2 regions of the Stenotrophomonas sp. JC08 genome follow, and region 2 is predicted to be linked to the other one. Evidence: predicted binding sites of a transcription regulator. Region 2 holds the regulator's gene; the other holds the start of a gene.

Region 1 (15,399 bases), 330 kb from region 2:
GATCGGCTTCGGTGCAGCAGGCTTTGCGGCGGCCTTGGTGGCGACTTTCTTCACTGCCTTTTTCGGGGCAGCCTTTTTAGCGGTCTTTGCCATGATTTCCTGTTCCGTGAACGGTTGGTTGTTGGTCATGCCGACCCCGTCGGCAAGCAAAATGTAGGGCATGTAGTGGGCGCCGCCAATAGGAAGACGCTGAAAAACCCTTGCAAAGCGGGCTACAGGGCGGTGCCGATGGCCGCGAATGCACGTAACCCACTGAAAAACAGCGGTTGCGCTGCACTGGCAGTCAGGCTCTGTTGCCGCATGTAAAGCGTGTGGCGCTGCAGCGCACAAGGCCATAACAGTCATCGGCCTATCCTGCCCGCACCATCCACGCAGGAGAGGCACCATGGGTATTTCGCGTTATGCCACCGCACACTGGGAAGGCGACCTGAAGTCCGGCAAGGGGCGTCTGGACACCCCGCAGAGTGGATTGCTGGAGGGCACCCGCTACGGCTTCAACAGCCGCTTCGGGGACGAGAAAGGCACCAGTCCCGAGGAGCTGATCGCCGCCGCGCATGCCGGCTGTTTCACGATGGCGCTGTCGGCCAAGCTTGCCGAGGCGGGCTTCCCGCCGACCTCGCTGGACAGCCGGGCCGATGTCGACCTGTCGATGGAGGGTGGCCCGCAGCTGTCGCAGATCCGCTTGAAGGTAAAGGCGGTGGTGCCGGGTCTGGATGAGGCCCGGTTCCGCGCGGTGGCCGAGGATGCCAAGCAGAATTGCCCCGTTTCCAAGGCGTTGAGCGCGGTGCCGGTCAGTCTGGAAACCGAGTTCTCCGGCTGAGGCGAGGCTGGTCCGGCCCGCTTGCGTAGGCATCCGGGCCGGTTCAGGATCGGCTCACCCGATGCAGTCGAGCATCGGCCATCCCAACCCGAGTGGTCCTGCCATGTTCCGATCGCTGTCTTTTGCCGGTGTCCTGATGCTGGGAGGCCTGACCGCTTTCGAAGCGTCCGCGCAGCGCTATGACGACGGCCGGTACCGGCCCAATCCCGCGTATGACGATGGCCACTATCGGCCGGGTGGCTACCCGGACGGCAATGGTCCCGTGTACGACTACGCACGCGTGGTGCGGGTCGATCCCATCATTGTCGGCAGCGGGCAGGGACGCGGCGAGCGTTGCTATGAGCGCAATGATGGCGGCTATGTCGGTGATGGCTATGGCAACGGTGGTTATCGCGAAGACGGCTACCGGAACAACGACTATTACGGTCGCGGCTACGACAACGGGCAGTACCGGCAGGGAGGTGATGGCGGGCGTCAGCTGGCGACCGTGATCGGCGGACTGGCCGGTGCGGTGCTGGGCAGTCGGGTTGGCGGCGGCGATGGACGCTATCTGGGTACCGCCGTGGGCACCATCGCCGGTGGCGTGGCCGGGCGGGCGATCTATGAAACCAGCAATCGTCCCGACTGCCGGCGTGGCGATGTGCGCGTCTGTGAGCCGAGCGGTTACGGCAGCGAAAGCGAGCGCGTGGATGGCTATGACGTCACCTACGAATATGCCGGCCGCCAGTACCGCACCCGGCGCGACTATCACCCGGGTGAGCGTATCCGCGTCCGGGTCGATGTCAGCGCGGACTGAGCAGCTGCGCCAGCGGGGTGTCGCGTATGCGTGGACGGGCCGGTTTGTCAGCACCGCCTGATGCCGGCATAGTCGCCACGTCCCGTCCAGGAGTTGCCTGATGCGCCGTTTCGCCTGCGTTGCCCTGTTGCTTCCCTGCCTGCATGCCGCCTCCGTCAATGCCGAGGTGAGGCTGCTGCTGGCCGATACCATCCGCACCGGTGATCCGGCGCAACCGGTGGCTGGGGCGATGGCCTGGGACAGTACGACGGGGCGCGTGCTCGACGTCGGCAGTGCCGATGCCTTGCAGCAGCGTTATCCGCAGGCGCGTCGTGTCGACGTGGGCAAGTCCACCGTGGTGCCGGGTCTGATCGACGCCCACGCGCATCTGGTCTATCTGGGCAACACGCTGGCGCAGGCGGATCTGTCCGGTGCGAAAAACCGGGCGGAAATCATCGAGCGCTTGCAGGCATTCGAAAAGACACTGGCACCAGGTGAATGGCTGCTGGGCCGTGGCTGGGACCAGAACCGCTGGGACAACACCGCCTTTCCCACCGCCGCCGATCTGGATGCGGCCTTCCCGGAGCGGCCGGTCTATCTGGACCGGGTCGATGGGCATGCGGCCTGGGTCAACAGCGCCGCGCTGCGTATTGCCGAAGCAGGCGGGAAATCATTGCTCGGTGATTGGCAGCCACAGGGTGGGCGCATCGTTCGCGATGCCGCCGGCAGGCCGGAGGGCGTGCTGGTGGATGCGGCTGCGGCGCTGGTAGCCGATCACATCCCCGCGCTGGATGATTCCGCACGTGAAAAGCGCCTGCAGGTGGCCTTGCAGGCGGCGGTCGGCAATGGATTGACCGGTGTGCATGACATGGGTGTGTCGCGTGAGGATCTGGCGTTGATGAAGCGGCTGGCGGATGAGGGCAAGCTGCCGCTGCGTATCGATGCGTATGCCGATGGCAACCAGGCCGCACTGGATGACCTGTGCAGCAGCGGGCTGTATCAGCATGCCGGTGGCCGCCTGCAGATGCGCGGGGTGAAGCTGTTCATGGATGGTGCCCTCGGCAGTCGTGGCGCCGCACTGCTGGCCGACTACAGCGACGATCCGCACAATCATGGCCTGCTGATGACCACGCCGGAAGAGTTCGAAGCGGCGGTGCGCAAGGCCGATGGCTGCAAGGTGCAGGTGGCCACCCATGCCATCGGTGATCGCGGCAACCGCATCGTGCTCGATACCTATGAAAAGGTGCTGGGCGCGCGCAAGGACAGCGATCACCGCTGGCGCGTCGAGCATGCGCAGGTGGTGGCGCTGGATGATATCGCCCGCTTCGCACCGCTGGGGGTGATCGCCTCGATGCAGCCCACCCATGCGACCTCGGACATGGGCTGGGCCGAGCAGCGTGTCGGCCCGGAGCGGATCAAGGGGGCCTATGCGTGGCAGCGTTATCTGCACAGCGGCGCACGACTGGCGCTGGGGTCGGACTTCCCGGTCGAGCAGGTCGACCCGCGGCTGGGCCTGTATGCCGCGGTGACGCGCCAGGATGCCGAGGGCCAGTCGCCGGGCGGGTGGCAGCCGGACCAACGCCTGAGCGCCGCCGAAGCGCTGCGCGGCTTTACCCGTGACGCGGCATTGGCCGGCCATGATGAAACCGAGGTGGGCATGCTGCAGCGCGGCCTGCGCGCGGACTTCGTAGTCCTGGACCGCGACCCGCTGGCAGTGGACCCCGCCGAACTGGACAACCTGCAGGTGCTGTCTACCTGGGTCGATGGTGAGCCGGTGTACAGTGCCAGTGACACTTCGCACAACGAGTCGTGATCTTTCCAGCGGGAGTCTGCCCACCAGCGGCCCCGCATTCGCGCCTTGCGCGGCGGCACCTCGATGATGACCGCGCAAGTCGTAGCGATTTCAGGCGCCGGGGTGGGGGGCACATCCGGTCCTCGATGAGAGCGGTGCGGAAGTGGTGTTCGCGGCCTTCTCCCAGCTGCCCCTGTTGAATAGAAGGGACATCACCTTCCCGCAACGATTCCATCACCGCACGTCTTTGTGGAGAAGACCGGTGCTGCTGTTGCAGGCCATCCGGGCGAACGGGGAGGGGCTGCGCGTCTTCCCGCATCAGGGCGTGGGGCTGCAGCCGCCTGAAGGGCTCAACCACTGCAGCTGACCACGTTGTCCGCATGTGCAGCGCGGCGACGACAAGGCACAAAAAAACCCGCTTGCGCGGGTTGTTTCGTTTGAGTCGTGGTGCCCAGGAGAGGACTCGAACCTCCACGGAGTTGCCCCCGCTAGCACCTGAAGCTAGTGCGTCTACCAATTCCGCCACCTGGGCGACTCAGGAGCGAGATTATGCAGAGCGGTTTTGTAACCGTCAACACTTTTGTGAATACATGCAGAGGGCGCCGGCGTGGAGGTGAGGTGTTGATCCGGCGCACCGGTGTGGGCCGTTATTCCAGCGTGGCTCCCGGCCTGCAGGCTGCGGCTGCGGCAGATACGAAAAGACCCGCTTGCGCGGGTCTGATCTTGAAACGTGGTGCCCAGAAGAGGACTCGAACCTCCACGGAGTTGCCCCCGCTAGCACCTGAAGCTAGTGCGTCTACCAATTCCGCCACCTGGGCACTTCAGGCCGGCGATTCTGGCCAGCACGATGGAATTTGTCAACGGTTCCCGCATTGCTGCCCGTTGTCGGCATGCGCACTGCGTACACGGTTCAGCAGGTACCATGGCGGTCGATGAAAAACAAAAAGACCACTGGGGCCGGAAAGGCCCACAAGTCCGCCGCCGGCAGCAAGCCGGGCAAGGCCCCGGGCAGTGCCCGCAAATCCAATAAGTTGCCGCCCTGGATGCCTGAGAGCCTGGCGACGCCGGCCAAGACTGGCAAGGGCAAGTCCCAAGACCGGGCTGCCCCGCAGAGCTTTGTCCGTGGCCGCCGCAAGCCGGATCCGGCAGCAACCTTCGACGACCCGTATGCCGCACGCGAGGCCGAGCGTTACGCGCAGCCGATCGCCAGTCGCGAGGCGATCCTGCAACTGCTGGAGCGTTGCGAGGGTCCGCAGAACGCCGAGGAGATCGGTGCGCAGCTGGGGCTGACCGAGCCGGATCGTGCCGATGCCTTGGCCAAGCGCCTGGGCGCGATGGTGCGCGATGGCCAGCTGGTGCAGAACCGCCGTGGCGGCTTCGCGCCGGTGCTGGCGCTGAGCCTGATTCCGGGTGTGGTGATCGCCAATCCGGAAGGCTTCGGTTTCCTGCGCCCGGACGAGGGGGGCGACGATCTGTTCCTGTCGCCCTATGAGATGCGCAAGGTCATGCACGGTGATCGCGCGCTGGCCAATGTCACCGGCATCGACCGCCGTGGCCGCCGCGAAGGCGCCATCGCGCGCGTGCTGGAACGCGGCGTCAATCGCCTGATCGGCCATTTCAGCGTTGAAGCCGGCATCAGTTATGTGGTGCCGGACGACAAGCGCATCCAGCGCAACATCCAGATCCCGGCCGACGCGACCGGTGGTGCGAAGGATGGCCAGCTGGTGGTGTGCGAGCTCACCCATGCGCCGGATTCGCGACGCCCACCGATCGGCAAGATCATCGCGGTGCTGGGCGACAAGCTGACACCGTCGCTGGTGGTGGAAACCGCCATCCACGGCCACGAGCTGCCCTACGAGTTTCCGCCGGAAGTACTGGACGAGGCCACCGCCATCCCGATGACGGTGGAGCCGTCGATGATCGGCAAGCGCGTGGACCTGCGCTCCATGCCGCTGGTGACCATCGACGGCGAGGATGCCAAGGACTTCGATGACGCGGTGTACTGCGAGCCCAACCGTGACGGTTTCCGTCTGGTGGTGGCCATCGCCGACGTGTCCAACTACGTGCGCCCCGGCACGCCGCTGGATGATGAGGCGCAGAAGCGCGCAACGTCGGTGTATTTCCCCGGTTTTGTCGTGCCGATGCTGCCGGAGACGCTGTCCAACGGCATCTGCTCGCTGCGGCCGAACGAGGACCGCATGTGCTTCGTCTGCGACATGCAGGTCGGGCGCGACGGGCAGGTGAGCGCATCACGCTTCTATGAGGCGGTGATGAGTTCGCACGCGCGGCTGACCTACACCCAGGTGTGGAATGCGGTCGGTGAGGATGACGCCGTGGCCAAGGCCGAGATCGGCGCGCTGCTGCCGCAGATCCAGGCACTGCACCAGCTGTACCGGGTGCTGGCCAAGGCGCGTGAGCACCGTGGCGCGATCGAGTTCGAATCCTCCGAAGTCCGCTTCGTGCTGGACAACCGCGGCGAAGTCACCCAGGCCGGCATGCTGGTGCGCAACGATGCGCACAAGCTGATCGAGGAATGCATGATCGCGGCCAACGTGGAGGCGGCGCGTTACCTGCTGTCCACCCACATTCCGGCGCCGTACCGCGTGCACGAGCGGCCACCGGAATCCAAGTACGCCGACCTGCTGGAATTCCTCAAGGAGTTCAAGCTGAGCCTGCCGGCGTGGAGCAAGGTGCAGCCGGGCGACTACACCCGACTGCTGAAGAAGGTGCGCGAGCGCCCGGATGCGGCGTTGCTGGAGTCGGTGCTGCTGCGCAGCCAGTCGCTGGCGGTGTATGCGCCGGACAACAACGGCCACTTCGGCCTGGCGCTGGAAGCGTACGCGCACTTCACCTCGCCGATCCGTCGTTACCCGGACCTGCTGGTGCACCGCGCGATCAAGTACGCACTGACCGGCGCGCCGCGCGAAAAGTACACCTACACCCCGCGCGAGATGGCGGCCTTGTCGCTGCAGTGTTCCGAGCGGGAGCGCCGTGCCGATGAGGCCGAACGCGAGGTCGACGAGCGCTTCCGTGCGGCGTGGATGGAGAAGCACGTCGGCGGCCAGTTCGATGGCGTGATCAGCGGCGTGACCAGCTTCGGCCTGTTCGTCGAGCTGGACGAGTCCAAGGTCAACGGTCTGGTCCATGTGACCCAGCTGCCGCACGACTATTACCAGTTCGATCCGATCCGCAAGACCCTCAGCGGCGACCGCCGCGGCAACGCGTTCCGCCTCGGTGATCGGGTCCGCATTCTGGTGCTGAAGGCCAGCATGGAAGAGCGCAAGATCGATTTCCGGCTGGTCGAGAAACTGGACGGCGAAGCCATCGACACTGGCCTGTCGCCATTGCCCGAGCGCGGCAAGCCGGCCAAGCGCAGCAAGAAGAAATACTGACCGTGATGGCGGCCGCCGCGTGGTGGCCGCCATTGGACCCCCGTAGGCCGGTGGCAGCTGCGGGTGGCGCCGAATGGGCCTACCATTGCCACCCCGTTTTCCCCATGTGACGCCCATGAGCAAGCAGAACCAGTGGATCGTCGGCGTCAATGCCGTGGCCTCCTCGATTGAAAAAGACCCGGAGAACGTCCGCGAGGTGCTGATCGAAGCCGGCGCCAAGAACCCGCGCCTGGTTGAAATCGAGGAAGAAGCCCTGCGCAAGGGCATCGACGTGCGCAAGGTCAATGCGCAGGCGTTGGGCGGCGTGGCCGGGCAGGTGCGTCACCAGGGCGTAGCCGCACGCTATGCCGCTGCGAAACTGTGTGCCGAGAACGAACTGCAGGGGCTGATCGAGGCTGCCGAAGGCAAGGCGCTGGTGCTGGTGCTGGATGAAGTGCAGGACCCGCACAACCTCGGCGCCTGCCTGCGCAGCGCGGCCGCTGCCGGTGTCACCGCCGTGGTCATCCCCAAGGACAAGAGTGCCCCGGTCAATGCCACCGTGCGCAAGGTCAGCGCCGGCGCCGCCGACCGCATCCCGGTGGTGGCGGTGACCAACCTGGTCCGTTGCATCAAGGACATGCAGAAGCTGGGCGTGTGGGTGTACGGCCTGGCCGGTGAAGTGGATACCACCGTCCACCAGCTCGACCTGCGCGGCAACGTGGCGCTGGTGATGGGTGGCGAGGCCGAAGGCCTGCGACGGTTGACCCGCGAAACCTGCGATCAACTGGTCCGCATTCCGATGCCCGGGGATGTCGAAAGCCTCAACGTCTCCGTCGCGACCGGTGTGGCATTGTTCGAAGCGGTGCGCCAGCGATTGGTGTAACCCGGATTGTTGAAGGAACGATGCTGCAGACTACGTTGCGCTTTCCGCTTTCCGCTTTCCGCTTTCCGCTTTCCGCTGCAGCGCTGCTACCTGTCCGGCTTCGGCTCTGTGATATCTCCGCCATTTCCGGCCATGCCGTCCGAGGGTAGTGATCGAAGAGGGGGCTTTACCGCAGAGGCATTGCCGGTCGTAACTGGTCGAGAGCTTCTGATCCTGTCCGGTGGACCTTCGCCAGAATCATCTGGTTGTTGAAATGCCTGATGGCTTCACCCGGGCCGGTCTGTGCGGCATCACCCGCCATCCGCCCATGGTCCATGGATATACAGCGTAAGCGACGTCTGTACCTGCGTTGATCTCCCCGGCCAAACCGTGATTCGGATAGGCCCTTCGTACTGGTAAAGAAGTGGGAAGGCGAAGGTGGGATAACTCCGGACAGATCTGTCCCGGTCTTTACATTGCCGGACAGGCGGGATCTTTCCCGGTGACGCTGGCGCATATGCGTCGGCGACACTCCAGGCCCTGCAGGGTGTTGGCACCCGGGCAAAAGCGCAGCTGTGCCTGGACGCTGGATTCGGTCGAGGCCGACTTCTTGCTTGCGACCTGGTCGAAGGCGGTACGTTCGTCTCGGGTGCGCTGCTGCTGGTCGGCTTCGATCTTGGCGATCAGATCGTCCATGGTGCGTGGTTGCTGCGTTGCCGGCCTGGGCTTTTCGTCTTCCTTGATGATGCCGAGCAAGGTGCCGAGCAGATTGTCGTCTTCCTTGTCCTTGGCACCGGTGAGCATTGCCGGTTGCGGATTGTCTTGAGCTGCTCCCAGGGGGGAGCATCGAGTCGCAATTCTGCATGGAAGCCGGACAGCTACATCCTCCAATCTCCGGCTTCAAGTCCACGCAGGCGGTGCCGATAACGATGCCGGGGTTCTGCTCGGGTTGCGTAGACGTGGACATGATGATTCTGGCGGCCGCTGTGGCTGCGCTGGTAGTGGTGTTGATCGCACGCAGGGGCACGCTCCGTGCGCGGGTTTCGCCGCGGCGGCAATACGTGGGTGAGATGGTGGAGGCGGCTGGCGCCGTGCCCGGGGTCGAGCCGATGGCGTTGGCGGTGTTGCGGCAGCGCTTCCATATGTTGGCGCTGGGGCTGGCAGAGGTACCGGCGGAAGAGCCGGGGCCGGAGCATCACGAGATCAGCGGCAGGGTGATGGCCGCGTTGCAGCGGGCGGATCTGTCGCCGCGCTATATACCGCGCCGCCCGCAGCTGCTACCGCAGCTGATCCAGAGCGTGAATGACAGCACCGCTTCGGCGCGCTCGATCAGCCGCATCATCGGCAGCGATCCGGTGCTGGCGGTCAACCTGCTGCGCATCGCCAATAGTCCGCTGTACCGTATCCAGCGCCATGAGGTGCAGAGCATCGAGCGGGCGGTGACGCTGGTCGGCAATGACGGCATCCGCCAGATCATCACCGCGGCGCTGGTGCAGCCGGTGATGAATCCACCCGACCGCGATGGAGGGCGCTACTCGAGGCAGCTGTGGGAATACACCCTGCGCATGTCGTTGGCCGCGGCCGACCATGCCCGCAGCATGGACAACGAGGACGGATTTTCCGCACAGCTGGCGGGGCTGTTGCGCGGTCTGGGCGTGGCGATGGTGGTGCAGGCCACGGCCGATGCCTATTCGCGCCGGCAGACACTGCCGCCTTCGCCGCAGGTGCTGCTGCGCTTGATCGACAGCTGTGCGGCGGCAACCGCCGCGCGTATCGCCCGCGAGTGGGAACTGGAGCCGGCCATCGTGCAGGCACTGGAAGCGCAGGCCCGGGAGCAGGCCCGGGAGCAGGCGGGGAGCGGGCTGGCACGCTCGCTGCAGCGGGGCGAACTGGCGGCCTCGCTGTCGATGCTGTGCGACGGGCAGGTGCTGTCGGTCGAGCAAGCGCAGGCGCAACTGGCCCTGCACCTTCCGCCACATGTGGCCGGCTGGCTGTGGCGGCGGGTCCATCCGCAAGAACGTGAAGGCATCGCTTAAAGCTGCGACTCCAGTGGCAGCCAGCTGATCACACGGGCGATTGCGCGTTGCAGCCAGGTGCTGTCCGGCTCGGTGGTGAGTACGGTGGGCGGCGGTGTTTCCCACTCCAGCCAGCGCAGCCGGTTCCCTCCGTCCAGGTAGACCCGGTAGCTGAGCTGCGGGCCTGACAGACGCAGGTATTCAGTGCGCAGCCGTGCGGCCAGCTGGGGATCGTCGAACACCGCGCCCATTTCGGTATTGAGATAGGCCGAGCGCGGGTCCAGGTTGAACGAGCCGACGAAGCCGCGACGGTCGTCGATCATGAAGGCCTTGGTATGCAGGCTGGCGCCGCTGCTGCCGAAGGTGGAGGCCTTGTGTTCGTTGCCGCGTGCCTTCAGTTCGTACAGCTGCACGCCACCGGCCAGCAGCGGCATGCGGTAGTTCATGTAACCGCTGTGCACGGCGGCGACATCGTTGGCGGCCAGCGAATTGGTGACGATGCCAACATGTACGCCCCGGGCTACCTGGTCGACCAGGGCGGCGGTGCCGGTATCGCCGGGAACGAAATAGGGAGAGATGAACAGTGCCTTGTGGCGCGCGCTGCCCAGTTCATCCACCAGCCGGGTGACCAGCCAGTCGCTGCGGTCGGTGGTGTGGCGTTTCTGCGGCGGGTCGGAATGCAGCTGCACGTCTGCGCTCCAGTGCAGGTCCAGTTGCTTGTCGAAATAGGCCTGGCCGAGATGGGCTTGCACCCGTTGCAGATACGGCTGCGCCCCGATCAGGCGGGTGTCCTGTTCCGACCGGCTGATGAAGCGTTCCAGGTCATGCGGCGATGTCGGGTGCAGCGCGGCGATCGGCACCACCATCGTGCTGTTCCAGTAATCGTCGAAGATGCTGCCGGCCTGCTGCGCCGCCGGGCCGGCCAGCAGCAGGTCGAGGTCGCGGAAGTTCACGTCCGGGCGCGCATCGAAATATTCGCCGCCGATATTCCGGCCGCCCACAATCGTCACCTGGCCATCGGCGGTCCAGGCCTTGTTGTGCATGCGGTGGTTGATGCTGAAAACCCGCTGCACCATTTCCACCAGCCGCCACAGGCCGTCGCGGTTGCGGAAAGGGTTGTACAGGCGGATCTCGATATTGGGATGGGCATCGAGCGCCATCATCAGCGGGTCCATGCCGACCGCGTTCATGTCATCGAGCAGCAGTCGCACCCGCACACCGCGCTCGGCCGCGGCGTGTACCTCGCGCGCCAGCAGGTGGCCGAGCATGTCGTCGTGCCACATGTAGTACTGCAGGTCGAGGCTGCGCCCGGCCATGCGGGTGATGAGGGCGCGGGCGGCGAAGGCTTCCAGGCCTTCGGACAGGAACACCGTGCCGTTCTTGCCGGGATGGGCCACGAACAGCGGCTGCAGCTGCTGGTCCAGCAGCGTCTGCCCGGCTTCCACCGGCAACACGTGGGAGGGCGTGCCGATCGCCTTGGGAGTAAGCCGGTCGCCCAGCAGCAGGCCGCTGATGACCAGCAGCACCAGCACGCCGAGGAGGCGGCCGAACAGGCGCAGCAGCCGTCGGGGAAAGGAGCGGGGAGGCGTTGTTTCCATGGGCGGATGCTAACGGCGTTTGCCGCGGATGGGGGATGGCAGGGCGATCCATGACGTTATGGGGGTGCGGTGGAGGGCACCGCCGGGAGAGAATCGCGGTTTGCCTTTGTGCCGAGTCCTGCGATGAGCGACCGTCCGTTTTCCTTCCGCGCGCCGAGCCTTGTGGTGCAGATCGTCATCGGCCTGGTGGCCGGCATTGTGCTGTCGCAGCTGTGGCCGGGCGGGGCGCGGGCGGTCGGCCTGCTTGGCACGGTGTTCATCTCGGCGCTGAAAGCGGTGGCGCCGATACTGGTGCTGGTGCTGGTCACCGCCTCCATCACCAACCACCGGCACGGGCAGAAGACCAACCTGCGCTTCATCATCGTGTTGTATGTGCTCGGCACCCTGGCGGCGGCACTGGTGGGCGTGACCGCCAGCTTCCTGTTTCCCAGCACGCTGACGCTGAAGGCCGCCGAGGTCGGCTTGAATGCGCCCAGCGGCATCGACCAGGTGCTGCGGACGCTGCTGATGCAGATCGTCGACAACCCGGTGCATGCGCTGCTCAATGCCAACTACATCGGCCTGCTGGCCTGGGCGATCGGACTGGGCCTGGCCTTGCGCCATGCCAGCGAGAGCACGCGCACGCTGGTGTCCGACCTGTCCCAGGCGGTGACCTGGCTGGTGCGGATGGTGATCCGGCTGGCGCCGTTGGGCGTGTTCGGCATCGTCGCCTCGCTGCTGGCCGAATCCGGCCTGGGCGAGCTGAAAACCTACCTGCACCTGCTGTATGTGCTGGTCGGCGCGATGCTGTTCATGGCGCTGGTCGGCAATCCGCTGATCGTGGCGGTGGTGACCCGTCGCAATCCGTATCCGCTGGTACTGCGCTGCCTGCGCGAAAGTGGCATCACCGCGTTCTTCACCCGTTCCTCGGCGGCCAACATCCCGGTCAACATGGAGCTGTGCCGCAAGCTGGGGCTGCAGGAGGAAACCTATTCGGTGGCGATCCCGCTGGGTGCGACCATCAACATGGCCGGTGCGGCGATCACCATCTCGGTGCTGACGCTGGCGGCGGTCAATACGCTGGGCATCGCCGCGGACCTGCCGACCGCCTTGTTGCTGAGCGTGCTGGCGGCAGTGGGTGCCTGCGGTGCTTCAGGTGTACCGGGTGGTTCGCTGCTGCTGATTCCGCTGGCCTGCAGCCTGTTCGGAATTTCCAACGACATCGCCATGCAGGTGGTGGCGGTGGGCTTCATCGTCGGCGTGGTGCAGGACTCGGCTGAAACCGCGCTCAACTCCTCCACCGACGTGGTGTTCGTCGCCGCTGCAGAACAGGCGCGCGCGCGAGGTTGACCCCATGCATCAGCGCTTCACCCCGGCGGTACGCATCGGCCTGTCGATCGCGCTGGCGACCGGCCTGTATGGCATCTCCTTCGGCGCGCTGGCGGTGGCCTCGGGTTTCAGCGTGCTGCAGACGGTGGCGCTGAGCCTGCTGATGTTCACCGGAGGCTCGCAGTTCGCCTTCATCGGCGTGATCGCGGCCGGTGGTACCGGTGCGGCGGCGTTCGGTGCGGCCACGCTGCTGGGCATCCGCAACGCGGTGTACGGGGCACAGATCAACCATCTGCTGCAGCCGCGCGGGTGGCTCAAGCCGCTGGCGGCGCAGGTGACCATTGACGAATCGGCGGCCACCGCTGCCAGCCAGACCGATCCGGCCGAACAGCGCCGTGGTTTCTGGGTGGCCGGTATCGGCGTGTTCGTGCTGTGGAACCTGTTCACCCTGTTGGGAGCATTGCTGGGCGATGCGCTCGGCGATCCGCGCCGCTGGGGCCTGGATGGGGCGGCGGTGGCAGCATTCCTCGGGCTGTTGTGGCCGCGGCTGCGCTCGCGCGAACCGGTGACCATTGCCGTGGTCTGCGCGCTGGTCACGGTGCTGGCCTTGCCATGGCTGCCGCCGGGTCTGCCGATCCTGCTGGCAGCCGCGGTGTCGGCGTTGTGGGGCTGGTTCGGGCAGGGGCCGGCCGATGAAGGATTGGAGCCGGATGTGGCGCCAGACACCGGCAAGGAGCCGGTGCAATGATGCTGTGGGGCTGGATCCTGCTGGGGTGCGCGGCGGCGTGGGCGATCAAGTTCGCCGGTTATCTGGTACCGGTGCGCTGGCTGCAGTCACCGCGCATGAGCCGGGTGGCCGGCTGCCTGACCATCGGCCTGCTGGCCTCGTTGACGGCGATGAACACGGTGTCTGCGGGCACCGGCCTGGCACTGGATGCCCGGCTGGGAGCATTGATCGCCGCCGCGTTGGCGTTAGTGTTGCGGTTGCCGTTCCTGGTGGTGGTGCTGGCCGGTGCGGCTGCGGCGGCGTTGCTGCGTCTGCTGTAGGACAATGATCTCCCGCTGACGTCGCTGGCCGCTTGCGTAGACCAAATCCAGCGGGCGCTGCGGTGCTTCCCGAAGCGAGCGCTCAGAAGCGCTGGCCGACCGGGAGATAGCGCCACTGGCCTTCGGGCATCTTGCTCAATCCCACCTGGCCGATGCGCAGGCGACGGACCTGGCCGGCTTGCAGCCCGACCTGGGAACACATCCACGGCAATTGGCCCGGCTGCACATCCTTGATCGCAAAACGCAGCCGCTGCTCGCTCTGCCAGCTGACCTTGCAGCCGGGTAGCGCGCGATTGCGGTACACCAGCCCCTGGGTGAGCTTGGGCATTGCCCACGGCGTGGGCTCGCCGCTGACATCCACCATGTACTCCTGCTCCAGTGTCGGGCCGGCTTCCAGCAGGTGGCGACGCACGCGCCAGTCCTGGGTGAATACGACCAGCCCGCTGGCGCCATCGTCCAGCGGCATCAGGGCGTCCAGCCGCTGGAAATGGCGACGCAGCAGGCGGATATCGGAGGCATCGTCGGCAAACCGGTTGCCTTCGACCAGCAATGCCGGCAGATCGGCGGCACGGGCGCCGGCGGGCTTGTTGAGCAGCAGGGTGGCCGGCTCGGCGGCCTCGGCGCTGGCCTCGGCGGCCAGGGTGACGACTTCAGTGGTCACCATCGTCTGCGGGGTTTCCACCACCACGCCGTCGACGCTGATCCAGCCGCCTTCGATGTACTGCCGGGCCTGCGCGCGCGAGCACTGCAGCAGCGCGGACACGCGCTTGTCGAGACGGATCGGGGAGGTCATGGCAGCTGCAAGGTCAAGGCGGGCGGGGAGTGTAGCGCCGCTGGCCGGCAGCGGCGATGGCCGGTTCAGCTGCCTTCGTGTTCCAGCGCGGTCAGATACAGACGCAGATCGAACTCGTACTGGTGGTAATCCGGCTCCATGTGCAGGCACAGCTGGTAGAAGGCCTTGTTGTGCTCGGCCTCCTTCATGTGCGCCAGTTCATGCACGACGATCATCCGCAGGAACTCGGCCGGCGCTTCGCGGAACACGCTGGCGATGCGGATCTCGCGGCTGGCCTTGAGTTTTCCGCCGTGGTTGCGGGAAATGGTGGTGTGGGTGCCCAGCGCGTGTTTGAGCACCTGCAGCTTGCCGTCGTAGAGCACCTTGCCCAGCGGCTGCGACTGGCGCAGGTGACGGTCCTTCAGCGCCTGCACGTAGTCGTAGAGCTGGCGGTCGTTGCGCACCGTGTGCGGCTGCGCGTAACGCTTGCGCACCGCCTCGCCGAGCTTGCCGGCGTCCAGCAGCTCGCGGGCGCGCTGCTGCAGGTGCTCGGGATAACCGTTCAGGTACTTCAGGGTGTGCATCGATGTGTCGGCAGGGCGTGGGGCTGGCCGCTATCATGGCAGGCCACGGCAACACGAAACCCGAATCACGAACATGGCAAAGGCGAATCCACTGCAGGAACAGCTGCTCAAAGCGGGGCTGGTCAAGAAATCACAGGTGTCGCAGGTGGCGCGCGAGCAGGTCAAGGCGCGCCATGGCAAAGGTCCGGCGGCTCCCACCGAGAGCCAGCGCGAGGCCGAGCGCGTGCGCGCCGAGAAGGCCGAGGCCGATCGCCTGCTGGCCGCCGAGCGCAATGCCCAGCGTCGTGCCGAGGAACTGCGCGCGCAGGCCCGGCAGATCATCGCCGACCGCAAGCTGCCGCGTGCCGGCGAGCAGGAATACCGTTTCAACGACGGCACGCTGATCCGTACGTTGCTGGTTACCGAGGGCTTGCGCAAACAGTTGGCCGACGGTGCGGTGGTGATCGTCCGTCACG
Region 2 (15,399 bases):
CGAGCGCGAGATGAGCCGTTTCACCGATGAGCGCCTGCGCGGCAGCGCGGTGCGTGCCAACGCGCTGGATCTGATGGAGGAATACGGCTTCGACGCCGGCCTGGCGCGTGATGTGGTGATGCAGATTCCGCTGGGCACTGATCCGGCCCGTGCCCGTGGGCTGATGCTGGGGCTGATCTCGCGCAAGCTGCCGATCGCCCCGATCGATCCGATCGAGACCGGCGGCGTCATCGCCCTGGTCGGCCCCACCGGCGCCGGCAAGACCACCACCATCGCCAAGCTGGCCTCGCGTTTCGCCGAAGCCCATGCCGCCCGCGACGTGGCGCTGGTCACCACCGACACCCAGCGCATCGGCGCCCGCGAGCAGCTGTACGGTTTCGGCCGCCAGCTCGGCATTGCCGTGCACGAGGCCAACAGCGGCACCAACCTCAACCAGCTGCTGGAACGGCTGGCCGACTACAAGCTGGTGCTGATCGACACCGCCGGGCTGGGCCAGCGCGACCGTGCCCTCGCCGCGCAGCTGCAGTGGCTGCGTGCCGCCGGCCAGATCCGCACCCTGCTGGTGCTTCCGGCCAACACCAGCTTCCAGGACATGGATGAAGTGGTGCGCCGCTTCGGTGCCGCCAATCCGCAGGGGCTGGTGCTGACCAAGCTCGATGAGACCGGCCGCTTCGGTTCGGCACTGTCGGTGGCGGTCGATCACAGCCTGCCGATCACCTGGGTGACGGACGGCCAGGACGTTCCGGAGGACCTGCACCGCGCCTCTGCGGCCAATCTCGTACTTCGCCTTGAAGATTTGCGCCGCGCGGCCGATATGCCCTGCAACATGGAGTTCAACAATGCCGTCGCGTGAGTACGCCCAACTGACCAACACCTTCCCGCTGTCGGCCACCCGCCGCCAGCCGGCCGGCCCGGTGCGCACCATCGCGGTCACCGGTGGCAAGGGCGGCGTCGGCAAGACCAACATCTCGGCCAACATGGCCGTGGCGCTGGCCGGGATGGGCAAGCGCACGCTGCTGCTGGACGCCGATCTGGGCCTGGCCAACATCGACGTGATCCTCGGCCTCAAGCCCACGCACACCCTGGCCGACCTGGTCGCCGGGCGCTGCACGCTGGAGGAGCTGATCCTGGAAGGCCCGAACGGGGTGCTGGTGGTGCCGGCCGCGTCCGGTCGCCGGCACATGGCCGAACTGCAGCCGGCCGAACACGTCGGCCTGGTCAACGTGTTCTCCGAGCTGGAACGCGACCTGGACGTGATGATCATCGACACCGCCGCCGGCATCACCGACAGCGTGCTGACCTTCTGCCAGGCCGCGCAGGACACCGTGGTGGTGGTCTGCGACGAACCGGCCTCGATCACCGACGCCTACGCGCTGATCAAGGTGCTCTCGCGCGAACGTGGCGTGGACCGCGTGCAGGTGGTGGCCAACATGGCGCGCGATGCCAACGAAGGCCGCGTGCTGTACGAGAAGCTGGTGCGCGTGTGCGACAAGTTCCTCGCCGACGTGTCGCTGAACTACCTGGGCTGCGTGCCACAGGACGACTGGCTGCGGCTGTCGGTCCAGCGCCAGCAGCCGGTGATGAAGGCCTACCCGTCCTCGCCGGCCGCGCTGGCGATCCAGGAGATCGCCCGTCGCACCGCCCGCTGGGAAGCACCGACCGAGGCCCGTGGCGGCGTGGAGTTCTTCCTGGAGCGCATCATCCAGCGCGGGGTGCCTGCATGAACGCCGCCGCCCAGTACCGCGAAGTGCAGCGTGCCAGCAGCAACGACTGCATCACCCGGCATGCCGACCTGGTGCGCCGCATCGCCCATCACCTGGCCGCGCGCCTGCCGGCCAGCGTCGAGGTCGACGACCTGATCCAGGCCGGCATGATGGGCCTGCTGGAAGCCTCGCGCAGCTATGACGCCGATCAGGGCGCCTCGTTCGAGACCTACGCCTCGATCCGCATCCGCGGCTCGATGATCGACGAGATCCGCCGCGGCGACTGGGTGCCACGCTCGGTGCACCGCCGCGCCCGTGAAGCCGCCAACACCATCCGCCGCATCGAGCAGGCCAGTGGCCGCGCCGCCAGCGCCACCGAAGTGGCCGAAGCGATGGAGCTGCCGCTGGACGAATACATGCGGCTGGTCGAGGACGCCTCGCGCGGCCAGGTACTGAGCCTGGAGTCGCGCATCGAGGACCAGGGCGAACTGGATACCCCGACCACCGGCGGCCCGACCCCGCTGCAGGTGCTTGAACGCAGCCAGTTCGGCGCCGAGCTGGGCAAGGCCATCGCCCAGCTGCCCGAACGCGAACAGCTGGTGCTGTCGCTGTACTACGAGCAGGAATTGAACCTGAAGGAAATTGGCGCAGTGCTGGGCGTGAGCGAGTCGCGGGTCTGCCAGATCCACGGCCAGGCGGCGCTGCGCCTGCGCAGCCGGTTGAAAACATTCGAGGCGGCCGATGCCGGCCTCGAGGAATCATGAAGAGGAAAGCCCTTTGAACAAGAACATGCGCATCCTGATCGTCGACGACTTCTCGACCATGCGCCGCATCGTCAAGAACCTGCTCGGCGACCTGGGCTTCACCAATACCGCCGAGGCCGAGGACGGGCATGCCGCGCTGTCGCTGCTGCAGAGCCAGCCGTTCGATTTCATCGTCACCGACTGGAACATGCCGGTGATGACCGGCATCGAGCTGCTCAGGGCGGTGCGCGCCGATCCCAAGCTCAAGACCCTGCCGGTGCTGATGGTGACCGCCGAGGCCAAGCGCGAGCAGATCATCGAAGCCGCACAGGCCGGCGTGAACGGCTACATCATCAAGCCGTTCACCGCGCAGACGCTGGAAGAGAAGCTCGGCAAGATCTTTGAACGCCTGGCGGCGAGCGCCTGATGGTCACGCCCCCCGATACCGCAGGCGACCGCAATGCGCTGATCCAGCATCTGCAGGAGGCGCTGGGCGCGCTGGAAAGCGGCGACGAGGCCGGCTGGCGCCAGGAAATCGACGCGCTGGCCGCGCTGCGCACGCAGCCGATGATGGCCGGACTGGGCCGGCTGGCACGCGAGCTCGGCCAGGCGCTGGGCGACCTGCCCACCGTGCCCAGCGATGCCGGCGAGCTGGATGATGCCTGCGCGCGCCTGGACCACGTCGTGGAGATGACCGAGAAGGCCACCCACCGCACGCTGGACCTGGCCGAACAGTGCCGCGAGCTGGTCACCGGCCTGCGCGAAAGCCGCCTGCCGGCAGTCGAGCACGAACAGGCGCTGGAGCAGATCCGCCGCAACCTCACCGAGATCGCCCTGACCCAGAGCTACCAGGACCTTACCGGCCAGATCATCCGCCGCGTGGTCAGCATCGTCCGTCGCGTACACGAGGGCTTCGGCGCGCTGGGACTGCCGCAGCCGGAAGAAGAAGCACCGGGCAACACACTGGCCGGCCCTGCCGTGGGCGGACTGGACCGTCACGCCGTTTCCCAGCACGACGCCGACGATCTGCTTTCCGATTTGGGGCTGTAAGCGCATGAGTGCCTTTGCCGACGACATCGCCGCCGACTTCATCCTTGAAGCCCAGGAAATCCTCGACCGCCTCGGCGAACAGCTGGTCACGCTGGAGCAGGCGCCACAGGACGCCGAGCAGCTCAACCTGGTGTTCCGCGGTTTCCATACGCTCAAGGGCGGCGCCGGCTTCCTGTCGATCACACCGATGGTCGAGCTGTGCCATGTCGCCGAAGAAACACTGGGGCTGGCGCGCTCGGGCAAGGCCGAGTTGCTGGCCCACCATTTCGACGCCGCCCAGCAATCACTGGACTGGCTGCAGTCCATGCTCGACGCCGTGGCCGCCGGCACCGAGCCGGTGCACGCCCCGGCCAGCCTGATCGCCCAGTTCGATATCGGTGCTGCACCCGCCCCAGCTCCGGTCAAGGCCGTGGCAACGGTCGCCGCCGGGAACGACAGCGACCTGATCAGCGAGGACGAATTCGAGGCCCTGCTTGATGCGCTGCACGGCAGCACCGCACCCGGTGCCACGCTGGCGGCGAAGGCCGATGAAGAGCTGATCAGCGAAGACGAGTTCGAAGCCCTGCTCGACCAGCTGCACGGGGGTGCCGCGCCCGGTGCGCAACCGCTGGCCACCGTCACTGCCCCGGCTCCCCCGCCGCGACCGGTCCCGGTCCCTGCCCCGGCGCCGAAACCCACCGCGCCGCCCAAGTCAGCCGCCAAAGCGGTGGAACCGGAGCAGACGGTGCGCGTGGACACCAAGCGGCTGGATGCCATCGTCAACCTGATCGGCGAACTGGTGCTGTCCCGCAACCGCCTCAAGACGCTGCGCACGCGGTTGAAGGACGAGGAGCTGGACCGCGCCGTTTCCACCCTGGATATCGCCACCGCGCGGTTGCAATCGGCGGTCATGCGTACCCGCATGCAGCCGGTCGGCAAAGTGTTCTCGCGCTTTCCCAAGGTCGCCCGCGACGTCGCCCGCGCGATGGACAAGGAAGTCGATCTGGAACTGGTCGGCGCCGACACCGAGCTGGATCGCAACCTGGTCGAGGCGCTGGCCGACCCGCTGGTGCATCTGGTGCGCAACGCCATCGACCACGGTGTGGAAGCCCCCGACCTGCGCGAAGCGCAAGGCAAGCCGCGCATGGGCCACGTCCGCCTGTCCGCCCAGCAGGAAGGCGACTACGTCTCCATCGAGATCCAGGACGATGGCGCCGGCATCGACCCCGAACGCCTGCGCGCCAAGGCCCGCGAGAAGGGGCTGATCGACCCGGAAGCCGCCGCACGCCTGAGCAGCGAGGAATGCCTGCACCTGGTGTTCCTACCGGGATTTTCGACCAAACAGCAGGTCACCGACATCTCCGGTCGCGGCGTCGGCATGGACGTTGTGCAGTCGCGCATCCGCGAGCTCAGCGGCCAGATCCAGATCCAGTCCGAACTCGGCCGTGGCAGCCGCTTCCTGATCCGCGTGCCGCTGACCCTGGCGATCCTGCCGACCCTACTGGTGCAGGCCGGTCAGGATGTCTACGCGCTGCCGCTGGCGAGGGTGATGGAGGTGCTGCATGCACCGGCCACCTCGCTGGGCTGGTTCGACGGTCGCGCGGTACTGGACCGCAAGTCGCACACGCTGGCGCTGGTGGACCTGCGCCAGTGGCTGGCCGTGCCGCCAACCCCGTCCCCGCTGCTGACCATCGTCGTGCTGCAGGTCGGTGAAGCCCGCTTCGGACTGGTCGTGGACCAGGTGCGCGGCCGCGAGGAAGTGGTGATCAAGCCGCTGCCCAAGGCGCTGCGCGGATTGCGTGGCTATGCCGGCGCGACCCTGATCGGCGACGGCCGCATGGCACTGATTCTCGACGTCGATGGCCTGCGCAACCCGCAGGACTGACGCGCTTCCGTTCAAGTAGCCCCACTCCAAGCCGATACCTTATAAATGGACAGACTCAGCATCATCGGACTCTTTCTCGCCCTGGCCTCGCTGGTGGGCGGCAGCATCCTGAAAGGTGCCGGGCTGTCGTCACTGTGGTCGCCGGCGGCGTTCGTGATCGTGATCGTCGGCACCACGGCGGCGATCCTGTTGCACACCTCGCCGGCAATTTTCAAACATGCCTTCAAGATCGTGCGCTGGGTGGTGTTCCCGCCGGAAAGCGACCGCCCGGCGCTGATCCAGCAGATCGTGGACTGGAGCAATATCGCCCGTCGCCAGGGCCTGCTGGGGCTGGAGTCGCAGGTGGAACTGCAGGACGACCCGTTCGTGCGCAAGGGCCTGCAGCTGGTGGTCGACGGCGTGGAGCCGGAAACCATCCGCCACATGCTGGAAATCGAACTGGGCAGCCAGGAGCACCACGACCTTGCCGCCACCAAGGTGTTCGAGGGCATGGGCATCTATGCACCGACGCTGGGCATCATCGGTGCGGTGCTGGGGCTGATCGCGGTGATGAAGAACCTGGCCGATCCGAGCATGCTCGGCCATGGCATCGCCGCCGCGTTCACCGCCACCATCTACGGTATCGCCTCGGCCAACCTGCTGTTCCTGCCGATCGCCGCCAAGCTCAAGAACGTCATCGCGCACAACAGCCGCGAGCGCGAGATGGTCATCGAAGGCCTGATCGCCATTGCCCAGGGCGAGAACCCGCGCAATATCGAAACCAGCCTGGCCGGCTTTGTGAGCTGAGCCATGGCCCGTCGCAAACCCCAGGAAGAGCACGGCAACCACGAGGCCTGGGCGATTCCCTATGCCGACCTGATGACCTTGCTGCTGGCGTTTTTCGTGGTGATGTATGCCATCTCCTCGGTCAACGAAGGCAAGTACCGGGTGATGGCCGACGCCCTGACCACCGCTTTCGGCGGCGCGCCGCGTGCCGTCAGCCAGGTGCAGGTGGGCAACATGCAGATCCAGGGCGGCGGCCATGACACCCCGACGGTGATCCGCTCGCCGAGCATGGCCGGTGGCCCGATGAACGACCCCACCCGCTTGCCGGCGATGGCCTCGCAGATGCGCATGCCGGTGTCGCTGCGCGACCAGGCGCAGCTGCAGCGTGCCGAGCGCCAGCTGGGCCGTATCGCCGACCAGCTCAGCAGCGCGCTGGCGCCGCTGCTGAAGCAGGGCGTGATCACCGTGCGCCGCACCGAGCTGTGGATCGAAGTGGAGATCAACAGCGACATCCTGTTTGGCACCGGCTCGGCGGCGCTGGGCCATGACGCCCGCGACACCCTGGGCAAACTGGCCGATGTGCTGCTGGCCGCACCCAACGGCGTGCGCGTGGAAGGTCATACCGACAATCTGCCGATCGCCACCGCGCAATTCCCCTCCAACTGGGAGCTGTCCGCCGCCCGCGCCGCCAGCGTGGTGCACCTGTTCGCCGACCACGGCGTGCAACCGGAGCGGCTGGCGATGGTCGGCTACGGACAATTCCGTCCGCGCGACAGCAATGCGCTGCCGGAAGGCCGCAACCGCAACCGCCGGGTGATGGTGATCATCCTGGCCGATTCGGCCGCCAGCGTGGACGCGCTGTCCGAAGGCATCACCACGGCCGCCGCCGAAGCGGATATCGACGATGGCGCCGGTGAAAACCTGGTGCCCCCGCTACAGACCGCCCGCCCGGTCATGGCCGATGTTATTGAAGGAGTGCAGTGATGCGTATCTGGGCCGTTGCCAACCAGAAAGGTGGTGTAGGCAAGACCACCACCACGCTGGCGCTGGGACGCGGCCTGGCCGCGCTCGGCCACACGGTGCTGTTGATCGACCTGGACCCGCACGCGTCGATGACCCGCGCCTTCGGCGTGCCGTTCGATCCGCCGCCTGCGGGCGTGCTGGAGCTGTTCGCCACGCCACCGGCCGACATCGGCACGGTCAGCCAGTGCAGCCGGATTCCCGGCCTGGATTTCCTGTGCGCGCAGGCGGCGCTGGCCACGCTGGAACGTCGCAGCGCCAACCAGCCGGGGCTGGGACTTGCCCTGCAGCAGGCATTCGCCCGCCATGGCCAGCAACACGACTACATCCTGCTCGATTGCGCGCCGACGCTGGGCCTTTTGATGATCAACGCGCTGGCCGCCGCCGACCGCCTGATCATCCCCACCCAGGCCGAACCGCTGGCGCTGCATGGGCTCGATGGCATGGTGCGTACCGGCGAGATGGTCGAGCGTTCACGCGGCCGGCCGCTGCCGATCTCGATCCTGCCGACGCTGTTCGACCGCCGTACCCGCACCGGCAACGAGACCCTCAGGCAGATGCAGGATCGTCACGGCGAACGCGTATGGGAAGACGCGATTCCGGTCGACACCAGCATTTCCAACCCGGCCGCGCTGACCGTGCCGGTCACCAGCGACGCCTATCCCGGCCGCGCCCTGTCGGCCTATCGCCGTGCACTGGAATGGTTGCGCGCCAGCGATGCCCGTGCCCTGGAGCGTGCGGCATGAACGGCACCGACGTACTGGACGACTATCTGGGCGAGCTGCTGCAAAGCGGACAACCGGCCACATCCACCGTGGCAGCGGAGCCTGCCGCTGATGCGGTCGTCGACCTGCCGGCACCCGTGGCCGAAAGCGCAGCCGCCACAGAACCGGAACGCATGCCGGAGCCGGTTCCAGCAGCGTGCCCGGCACCTGTCGCCGCAGCGGCACCGGTGGCAGCGGAGGTTTCACCGGCAGCAGTTCCGGCAACTGTCCCGGCTCCCAGGCCCGCTGCGCCTGCGGCTCCAGTATCGCCCCCGTCCACCCGCGCCCCTGCTCCACAACCGGCCCCCACCGCAGGCAATGCCTGGGCGGCCCTGCAGGCACAGGCACGCGAACCACAGCCGCCACGCCAGCAACGTGCCAGCGACCGGACCTCGCGCTGGTTGCGGCTGCGCTGTGGCGCGCAGGTCTACGCGCTGGAGCTGCTGAAGGTGCAGGAAGTGGTGCTGCCGGTGCCGCTGCTCGGGCTGCGCGGTACCGCCGCCTCGATGCTCGGCATCATGAACCTGCGCGGCCAGGTGGTACCGGTCATCGACCTCGGCCTGCATCTGGGCTTCGCCCCGATCGTCGAGGACAGCCAGACCCGCATCGTGGTGCTGGAGGAGAACGGTGAAACCCTGGGGCTGCGCGTTTCCGCGGTCGAGGATGTCGCCAACCTCACCGATTCGCAGATCGAACCGCCCGATACCGCGCGTATCTGCCAGATTTCCAACGCCCTGTTCCGTGGTGTGGCCCGTGTCGGCCCGCAGCCGATGATCCTGCTGGATGCCTCGCAGCTGTTGCAGTGAGGCGGGGAACACCTGGCGGGGAACGAGTGATGGGGAATGAGGAATCAGAACGCGCGGGGTGCGTCCCTGCCCGTTTGCCGCTCCCTTCCATCCGCTTCTCTCGATTCGTTTCCCGTTCCCCTAAAGTCCACCGCGCGGCGGCCGTTAACTGCCCTAGTACCGTTCGTCCGGAGCAATGATGAGCACAGTGGCATTGGCGCAGGATCTCGGCATCGAGACCAGCAGCGACCTGAAACAACAGCTGGCCCCTTACCTGGACCAGCCTGGCGACCTGCAGGTGGATGCCAGTGAAGTGGGCCGTATCCACACCGCCGCCGTGCAGGTGCTGTACGCCTTCGTGCTGGCGCGCCAGCAGGGCGGCCACCGCACCGTCTTCAACAACGCTACCGCTACCTTCCTCGACGCCCTGCGCCTGCTTGGCGTCCTCCAGGCCTTTGTCCTGGAGCCTTCCCCCGACACATTGAAATCTGTGGAGAACGCCGCATGAGCGCACGTATCCTGGTGGTGGACGATTCGGCGTCGATGCGCCAGATGGTCTCTTTCGCCCTCACCTCGGCCGGTTATTCCGTTGAAGAAGCCGAAGATGGCGCCGTCGCCCTGGGCACCGCCAAAGGCCAGCGTTTCAACGCGGTGGTCACCGACGTCAACATGCCCAACATGGATGGCATCTCGCTGATCCGCGAACTGCGCCAGCTGCCGGATTACAAGTTCACGCCGATGCTGATGCTGACCACCGAGTCGGCCGCCGACAAGAAGTCCGAAGGCAAGGCCGCCGGTGCCACCGGCTGGCTGGTCAAGCCGTTCAACCCGGAGCAGCTTGTCGCCACCGTCCAGAAAGTCCTGGGCTGATCGCCCCCACCCGCCCCCACCACGGAACCTAGCCGATGAGCATGGACCTGCAACGTTTCCACGCCACATTCTTCGAAGAAAGCCGCGAAGGCCTGGACGCGATGGAAACCGGCCTGCTGGCTCTGGAAGGCGGGCAGCTGGATCCAGAGATCATCAACTCGGTATTCCGCGCCGCCCACTCGATCAAGGGCGGCGCCGGTACCTTCGGCTTCAATACCATCGCCGACCTCACCCACGTACTGGAAACGCTGCTGGACGAGCTGCGGGCCGGCAAGCGGGCACTGGAGCCGGCCGCCGTCGACGCGATGCTGTCCTCGGTGGATGTGTTGCGGGCGCTGCTGCGCGAAGTGGAACACGGCCAGCCCGCCGATCCGCAGGCGGTACAGGCGGTGACTGCGCGCCTGGAGGCGGTGCTCTCCGGCCAGACCACACCGGCCACCGCCGCCAAGGTCGAAGACGAAACGCCGAACGGCTGGCAGATCGGTTTTGCGCCATCGCCGTCGCTGTTCATGAGCGGCAATGACCCGCTGCGCATCATCCGCGAGCTGGAAACCCTCGGCCCGCTGGAAGTGGCCGCGCGCGCGCAGCGGCTGCCCGGCTTCAGCCAGCTCGATCCGCTTGAGGCCTACCTGGCCTGGGACCTGGGCCTGACCGGCAAGGTGCCGCGCAGCAAGATCGAGGACACCTTCGCCTGGGTGGTCGACGATTGCGAACTGGACATCCGCCCGGCCGCACCACCAAGCCTGGCCGCGCCCACACCCACACCGGCCGTCACCGCGGCGGCTGCGCCTGCACCGGCGGCCGCCACGCCTGCCGGCACCGGCCACGAAGCCGAAAGCTCGATCCGCGTCAGCGTCGACAAGGTCGATGCGCTGATCAACCTGGTCGGCGAACTGGTCATCACCCAGGCCATGCTCAAGCAGGTGTCCGGCGCGCTTGAGCCGGCCCATGCCGAACAGCTGCTGGCCGGCCTGGACCTGCTCGAACGCAATACCCGCGACCTGCAGGAAGCGGTCATCAGCGTGCGCATGCTGCCGGTGGACGCTGTGTTCCGCCGCTTCCCGCGGCTGGTGCGCGATCTGTCATCGCGGCTGGGCAAGCAGGTGCGGCTGCGCACCATCGGCGAAGGCACCGAGTTGGACAAGGGCCTGATCGAGAAGATCGCCGATCCGCTGGTGCACCTGGTACGCAACTCCATCGACCACGGTCTGGAAATGCCGGACGTGCGCCGCGCCGCCGGCAAGGAAGAGACCGGCACCATCACCCTGGCGGCCTCGCACCAGGGCGGGCATATCGTCATCGAGGTCAGCGACGACGGACGCGGCTTCAACCGCGACAAGATCCTGCAGAAAGCCCACGAGCGCGGCCTGAACGTACCCGACAACCCGACCGATGCACAGGTCTGGGACCTGATCTTCCAGCCGGGCTTTTCCACCGCCGATGCGGTTACCGAGCTGTCCGGCCGCGGTGTCGGCATGGACGTGGTCCGCCGCAACATCCAGGCGCTGGGGGGCGAGGTGCAGCTGGAAAGCCATACCGGCAGCGGCACCCGCGTGCTGATCCGGCTGCCGCTGACACTGGCGATCCTCGACGGCATGACCGTTTCGGTCGCTGGCGAAACCCTGATCCTGCCGTTGGCCTACGTGCTGGAGGCACTGCAGCCGCAGGCCGAGGACATCCGCACCATGGCCGGCGAAGGCCGCGTGCTGCGCGTGCGTGGCGAATACCTGCCGATCGTGTCGCTGAGCCAGAGCTACGGCTACGGCGGCCAGGTCAATGACGATCCGCTGGTGGTCGTGGTCGAGGGCGATGGCCAGAAGATCGCGCTGGAAGTGGACGAGCTGCTCGGCCAGCAGCAGGTCGTGGTCAAGAACATCGAGAACAACTACCGCCGCATCGCCGGTGTCTCCGGGGCCACCATCCTCGGCGACGGCCGCGTCGCGCTGATCGTCGACATCGGTGGACTGGTGCGTTCGCTGCGGATGCTGCAGGCCGCCTGAACCACCACCACTCTTTTGCCTTTCCCGGCCGCCCCGCTCCCCGCAGCAGGGCGGCTTTTTTGTGTTCCATCAGCGCGCTGCTGTACTGCGCTCCTTCGCCGCAAACGGAACCACAACCCCGGCAGTGACCTGCCTGGTCACGCCTCCGCGGCGCTGCCGCCGCCCGGACGCGGCAATGCCCTCCCCCCGTTCCGACCCGAGATTTCCCATGAAAAGGTTCCTTGACCTGCCTATCGCCCGGAAGCTGGCGTGCCGCGCATGCCCGACGAGAAGCCCAACTGGTCGATGCTATGGACCAGGTCAAGGCCAAGCATCGTCCGCTGCCCTGCCATTGCAGGGCGGCGCACGCTCTACCCGCCTCACAACGCTCACCCTCTCCGGCGGCCACTAAAGGTGTTGCATCGGCGGTCGATACCTTGGACTGAAGTACGCGCTTTACGCATGGCTCTCTCCATCCCAACTGGTAGCCGACTATGTCCAGCCGTTCGCACCGCCACTTCTCCAGCAGCATTGCTGCCCGCCTGATGCTCGGCTTGGCCGTCATCGCAATGTTGTCCTTCGCCGTAACCGCGCTGGTCAGTTATCTACGCAGCAGTGATGCCCTGCTCTCCAGCTCGCGCACCAGCATGGAAAATCTCGCCAACCTGGAGGCCCAGCGCATCGCCGCCGAGCTGAGCCGCGGCTTTGAATCCAATGACGCCATCGTCAGCAGTCTCCTCGGCCAACGCGAACAGCAGGCGACCAGTCGTCACACTGCCAACGCTCTGCTTCGCCGGCAGCTGGAAGCCCACGCCCAGTGGCTGGGGGTGGGGACTTTGTGGGAAACCGATGCGTATGACGGCAACGACCAAGCGTACAGCGACAGCGAAGGCCACGACGGCAGCGGCCGCTTCATGAGCTACTGGGCACGCCAGGATGGCGCGCTGGTGCGTGAGGTATTGCACAGCTATGAGGTCGCCGGAGATGGCGACTGGTACCTGCTGCCGCGCCAGCTCAAAAAGCCGCTGGTGATCGAGCCCTTTTCCTACCGGCTCGGCGACCGCGACGTGCTGATGACCACCCTGGCCACGCCGATTCTCGAGGACGGCCACTACCTCGGTGTGGTGACGGTGGATTTCGCACTGGAATCGCTGCAGCAACGCCTCAGCCAGCTGAAGCCGATGCAGGGCGGCCACGTACGCCTGCTTTCCCCGGGCGGCATGATCGTGGCCGATCCGGTCGCAAGCCGGGTCGGCAGCATCCTGGATGATGCCGGCACCCGCGCGATCCTGGCCGATGTGGCCAAGGGCAACACGGTGTTCATCGAGGCCCACAACCAGGAACTCGGTGAAAGCGTGGTCGAGGCCTATGCCCCCTTGAGGATCGGCAACTCCGAGCAGGCCTTCGCGCTGGGCGTGGTGGTTCCGCGCGCGTTGTTGATGCAGGAGGCACGCAGCCTGCTGTGGACCATCATCAGCGTCGGTATGATCGCCGCGCTGGTGCTGTGCGGCGCGCTGTTCCTGCTGTTGCGCAAACTGGTATTCAGACCATTGGATGAAGCGGTAAACGTCTCGAATGCCATTGCAAACGGCCGCTTGGACAACCGCATCCAGCATGAGCGCGACGACGAACTGGGCACCTTGCTCAATGCCATGCTGCGCATGCAGACGCAATTGCATGCGGTGATCAGCGCACAGAGCGAGATGAGACGCCGCCATGAGGAAGGCCAGATCAGCTTCCGAATCGATGAATCGCGTTTCCCTGGCGATTACGGCCAGATGGTGCACGAAGCCAACACTCTGGTCGCGCAACACATTGCAGTGAAGATGCGGGTTGTGGAAGTGATGCGCGGCTACGCTTGCGGCGATCTTTCCGCGGATATGGATCGACTTCCGGGTGAGAAAGCAGCCATTACCGAGGCCATGGATGCGACCAAGGCCAGCCTGTCAGCGATCAACAACGAAATAAAACGCCTGACCTCCGCCGCCGTCGCCGGTGATTTCAGCCAGCGCGGTGATGTGGAGTGTTACCAACACGACTTCCGCGCCATGGTCGCCGGCTTGAACCTGCTGATGGAAACCACCGACGACAATCTGGAGCAGGTGTCCTCCCTGCTGCACGCTATTGCCAAGGGCGACCTCAGCCAGCAGATGGAAGGTGATTTCAATGGTGTCTTCGCGCGCATGCGTGACGACGCCAACACCACCGTAGCTCGGCTGACCGACATCGTCGGTGGCATCCAGCATGCGGCGACCAGCATCAACCTGGCCGCCAGCGAGATCGCCACCGGCAACCAGGACCTGTCGCGGCGTACCGAGCAGCAGGCCGCCAACCTGGAGGAAACCGCCGCCTCGATGGAGGAGCTGACCTCCACCGTGCGCCAGAACGCCGAACACGCCCGTCAGGCCAACCAGCTCGCCATCGGCGCACACTCCATCGCCTCGCAGGGCGGCGACGTCGCCACGCAGATGGTGAACACCATGGGCGCGATCGAGCAGTCGTCGAAAAAGATCGCCGACATCATCGCGGTGATTGACGGCATCGCCTTCCAGACCAACATCCTGGCGTTGAACGCCGCGGTGGAAGCGGCCCGTGCCGGCGAACAGGGCCGTGGTTTTGCCGTGGTCGCCTCCGAGGTACGCACCCTAGCCCAGCGCAGCGCCGCTGCCGCCAAGGAGATCAAGGAACTGATCGAGGATTCCGTGGAACGGGTCAGCGAGGGTTCCACCCTCGTCAACCGGGCCGGCACCACCATGGGCGAGATCGTCAGCTCGGTGCAGCGGGTGACCGACATCATGGCCGAGATCTCCGCCGCCTCGCAGGAACAGAGCGCGGGTATCGAGCAGGTCAACCAGACCGTGATGCAGATGGACGAAACCACCCAGCAGAACGCCGCGCTGGTGGAGGAAGCCACCGCCGCCGCACGCGCGATGGAAGGCCAGGCACACGCGCTGGGTGAGGCGGTTGCACTGTTCCGGCTGGAAGCCGCTCAACCTGCTGCACCGAAGACCGCGCCACTGCCGGGCAGGCCGCTCATCGCTGCCGTGCCTGTGAGCAAGGCCACCGCCCCGGCCGCACGCAAGCCCGCCCGCTTCGAACCGGTCACGGCCGAGGCTGGCGACTGGCAGGAATTCTGAATCCGGGGGCTGCTCCAGGCCACGCTGACCGGGAGCAGCTCCGCCGCAACACCTTCAGAACTCCGCCGGAATGCCGATAGTTGCAGGAACACCGGCAATCCCCTCTGACCGGCCCCCGAGCAAACCGTAAAAGGAAGCAACCTGATGAGTGCCCGTCCATTGTCGCGCGTCTTCTGCGACCTGCCTTTGCAGCGGAAATTCCTGCTGATGCTGGGCATCCTCGCAGCGGGCATCGTCGCCCTGTGCGTGATCACCGCCAAGCGCAACTACGACGAGTTGATCCAGAACGAACGCAAGGCCCTGCATACCCGGGTGGAAGCGGCCATTGCATTGGCCAACCGCTATGCCGACCGGGTCGATGCCGGCGAACTGGAGGAGGCCGATGCCCGGCAACGCGCGCTGGTGGCGATCGAATCGCTGCGCAGCGCCAACGGCAGCGACTACCTGTGGGTGAACGATGAGCACCCCACCATGCTGATGCATCCCTACCAGACCGCGCTCAACGGCAAGGACCTCAGTGATACCACCAGCACCGACGGCAAGAAGATCTTTGTCGAAATGGTCAAGCTGGGTCAGAAAGGTGGCGGCTTCCTCGACTACACCTGGCCCAAGCCGGGCGTCGAAGACGCGGTGCAGAAGATTTCCTACGTTGGCCTGCACAAGCGCTGGGGCTGGATCATCGGCAGCGGCGAATACACCGACGAGATCGCCAGCCGTGC

The links. Region 2 encodes FliA, which starts transcription of late flagellar genes. Its sites were predicted from a motif close to TAAAGTTTNNCNNNCNNNGGCCGATAA; they were not measured.
Region 1: a site for FliA is predicted at 8,521-8,547, ahead of ACSBPQ_RS05570 (HDOD domain-containing protein). Genes of this name have one in related genera too.

The regions. Positions count from the first base shown of each region.
Region 1 covers NZ_CP197473.1:1,219,955-1,235,353, forward strand. Annotated here, with positions in the region: gene ACSBPQ_RS05525 (HU family DNA-binding protein) at 1-93, opposite strand, end outside; gene ACSBPQ_RS05530 (OsmC family protein) at 386-820, shown strand; gene ACSBPQ_RS05535 (glycine zipper 2TM domain-containing protein) at 924-1,616, shown strand; gene ACSBPQ_RS05540 (amidohydrolase) at 1,717-3,408, shown strand; tRNA gene ACSBPQ_RS05545 (tRNA-Leu) at 3,833-3,919, opposite strand; tRNA gene ACSBPQ_RS05550 (tRNA-Leu) at 4,119-4,205, opposite strand; partial or broken gene rnr (ribonuclease R) at 4,542-6,779, shown strand; gene rlmB (23S rRNA (guanosine(2251)-2'-O)-methyltransferase RlmB) at 6,895-7,641, shown strand; gene ACSBPQ_RS05565 (hypothetical protein) at 8,092-8,424, opposite strand; gene ACSBPQ_RS05570 (HDOD domain-containing protein) at 8,586-9,656, shown strand; gene ACSBPQ_RS05575 (phospholipase D family protein) at 9,653-11,233, opposite strand; gene sstT (serine/threonine transporter SstT) at 11,357-12,562, shown strand; gene ACSBPQ_RS05585 (AzlC family ABC transporter permease) at 12,567-13,289, shown strand; gene ACSBPQ_RS05590 (AzlD domain-containing protein) at 13,286-13,588, shown strand; gene ACSBPQ_RS05595 (RNA pseudouridine synthase) at 13,671-14,381, opposite strand; gene ACSBPQ_RS05600 (M48 metallopeptidase family protein) at 14,447-14,944, opposite strand; gene ACSBPQ_RS05605 (DUF2058 domain-containing protein) at 15,018-15,399, shown strand, end outside.
Region 2 covers NZ_CP197473.1:1,553,238-1,568,636, reverse strand. Annotated here, with positions in the region: gene ACSBPQ_RS07165 (AAA family ATPase) at 1-853, shown strand, start outside; gene ACSBPQ_RS07160 (MinD/ParA family ATP-binding protein) at 840-1,724, shown strand; gene ACSBPQ_RS07155 (RNA polymerase sigma factor FliA) at 1,721-2,467, shown strand; gene cheY (chemotaxis response regulator CheY) at 2,481-2,873, shown strand; gene ACSBPQ_RS07145 (protein phosphatase CheZ) at 2,873-3,496, shown strand; gene ACSBPQ_RS07140 (chemotaxis protein CheA) at 3,501-5,360, shown strand; gene ACSBPQ_RS07135 (flagellar motor protein) at 5,406-6,146, shown strand; gene motD (flagellar motor protein MotD) at 6,150-7,109, shown strand; gene ACSBPQ_RS07125 (ParA family protein) at 7,109-7,891, shown strand; partial or broken gene ACSBPQ_RS07120 (chemotaxis protein CheW) at 7,909-8,715, shown strand; gene ACSBPQ_RS07115 (STAS domain-containing protein) at 8,894-9,202, shown strand; gene ACSBPQ_RS07110 (response regulator) at 9,199-9,564, shown strand; gene ACSBPQ_RS07105 (chemotaxis protein CheA) at 9,600-11,564, shown strand; gene ACSBPQ_RS07100 (methyl-accepting chemotaxis protein) at 12,038-14,680, shown strand; gene ACSBPQ_RS07095 (methyl-accepting chemotaxis protein) at 14,825-15,399, shown strand, end outside.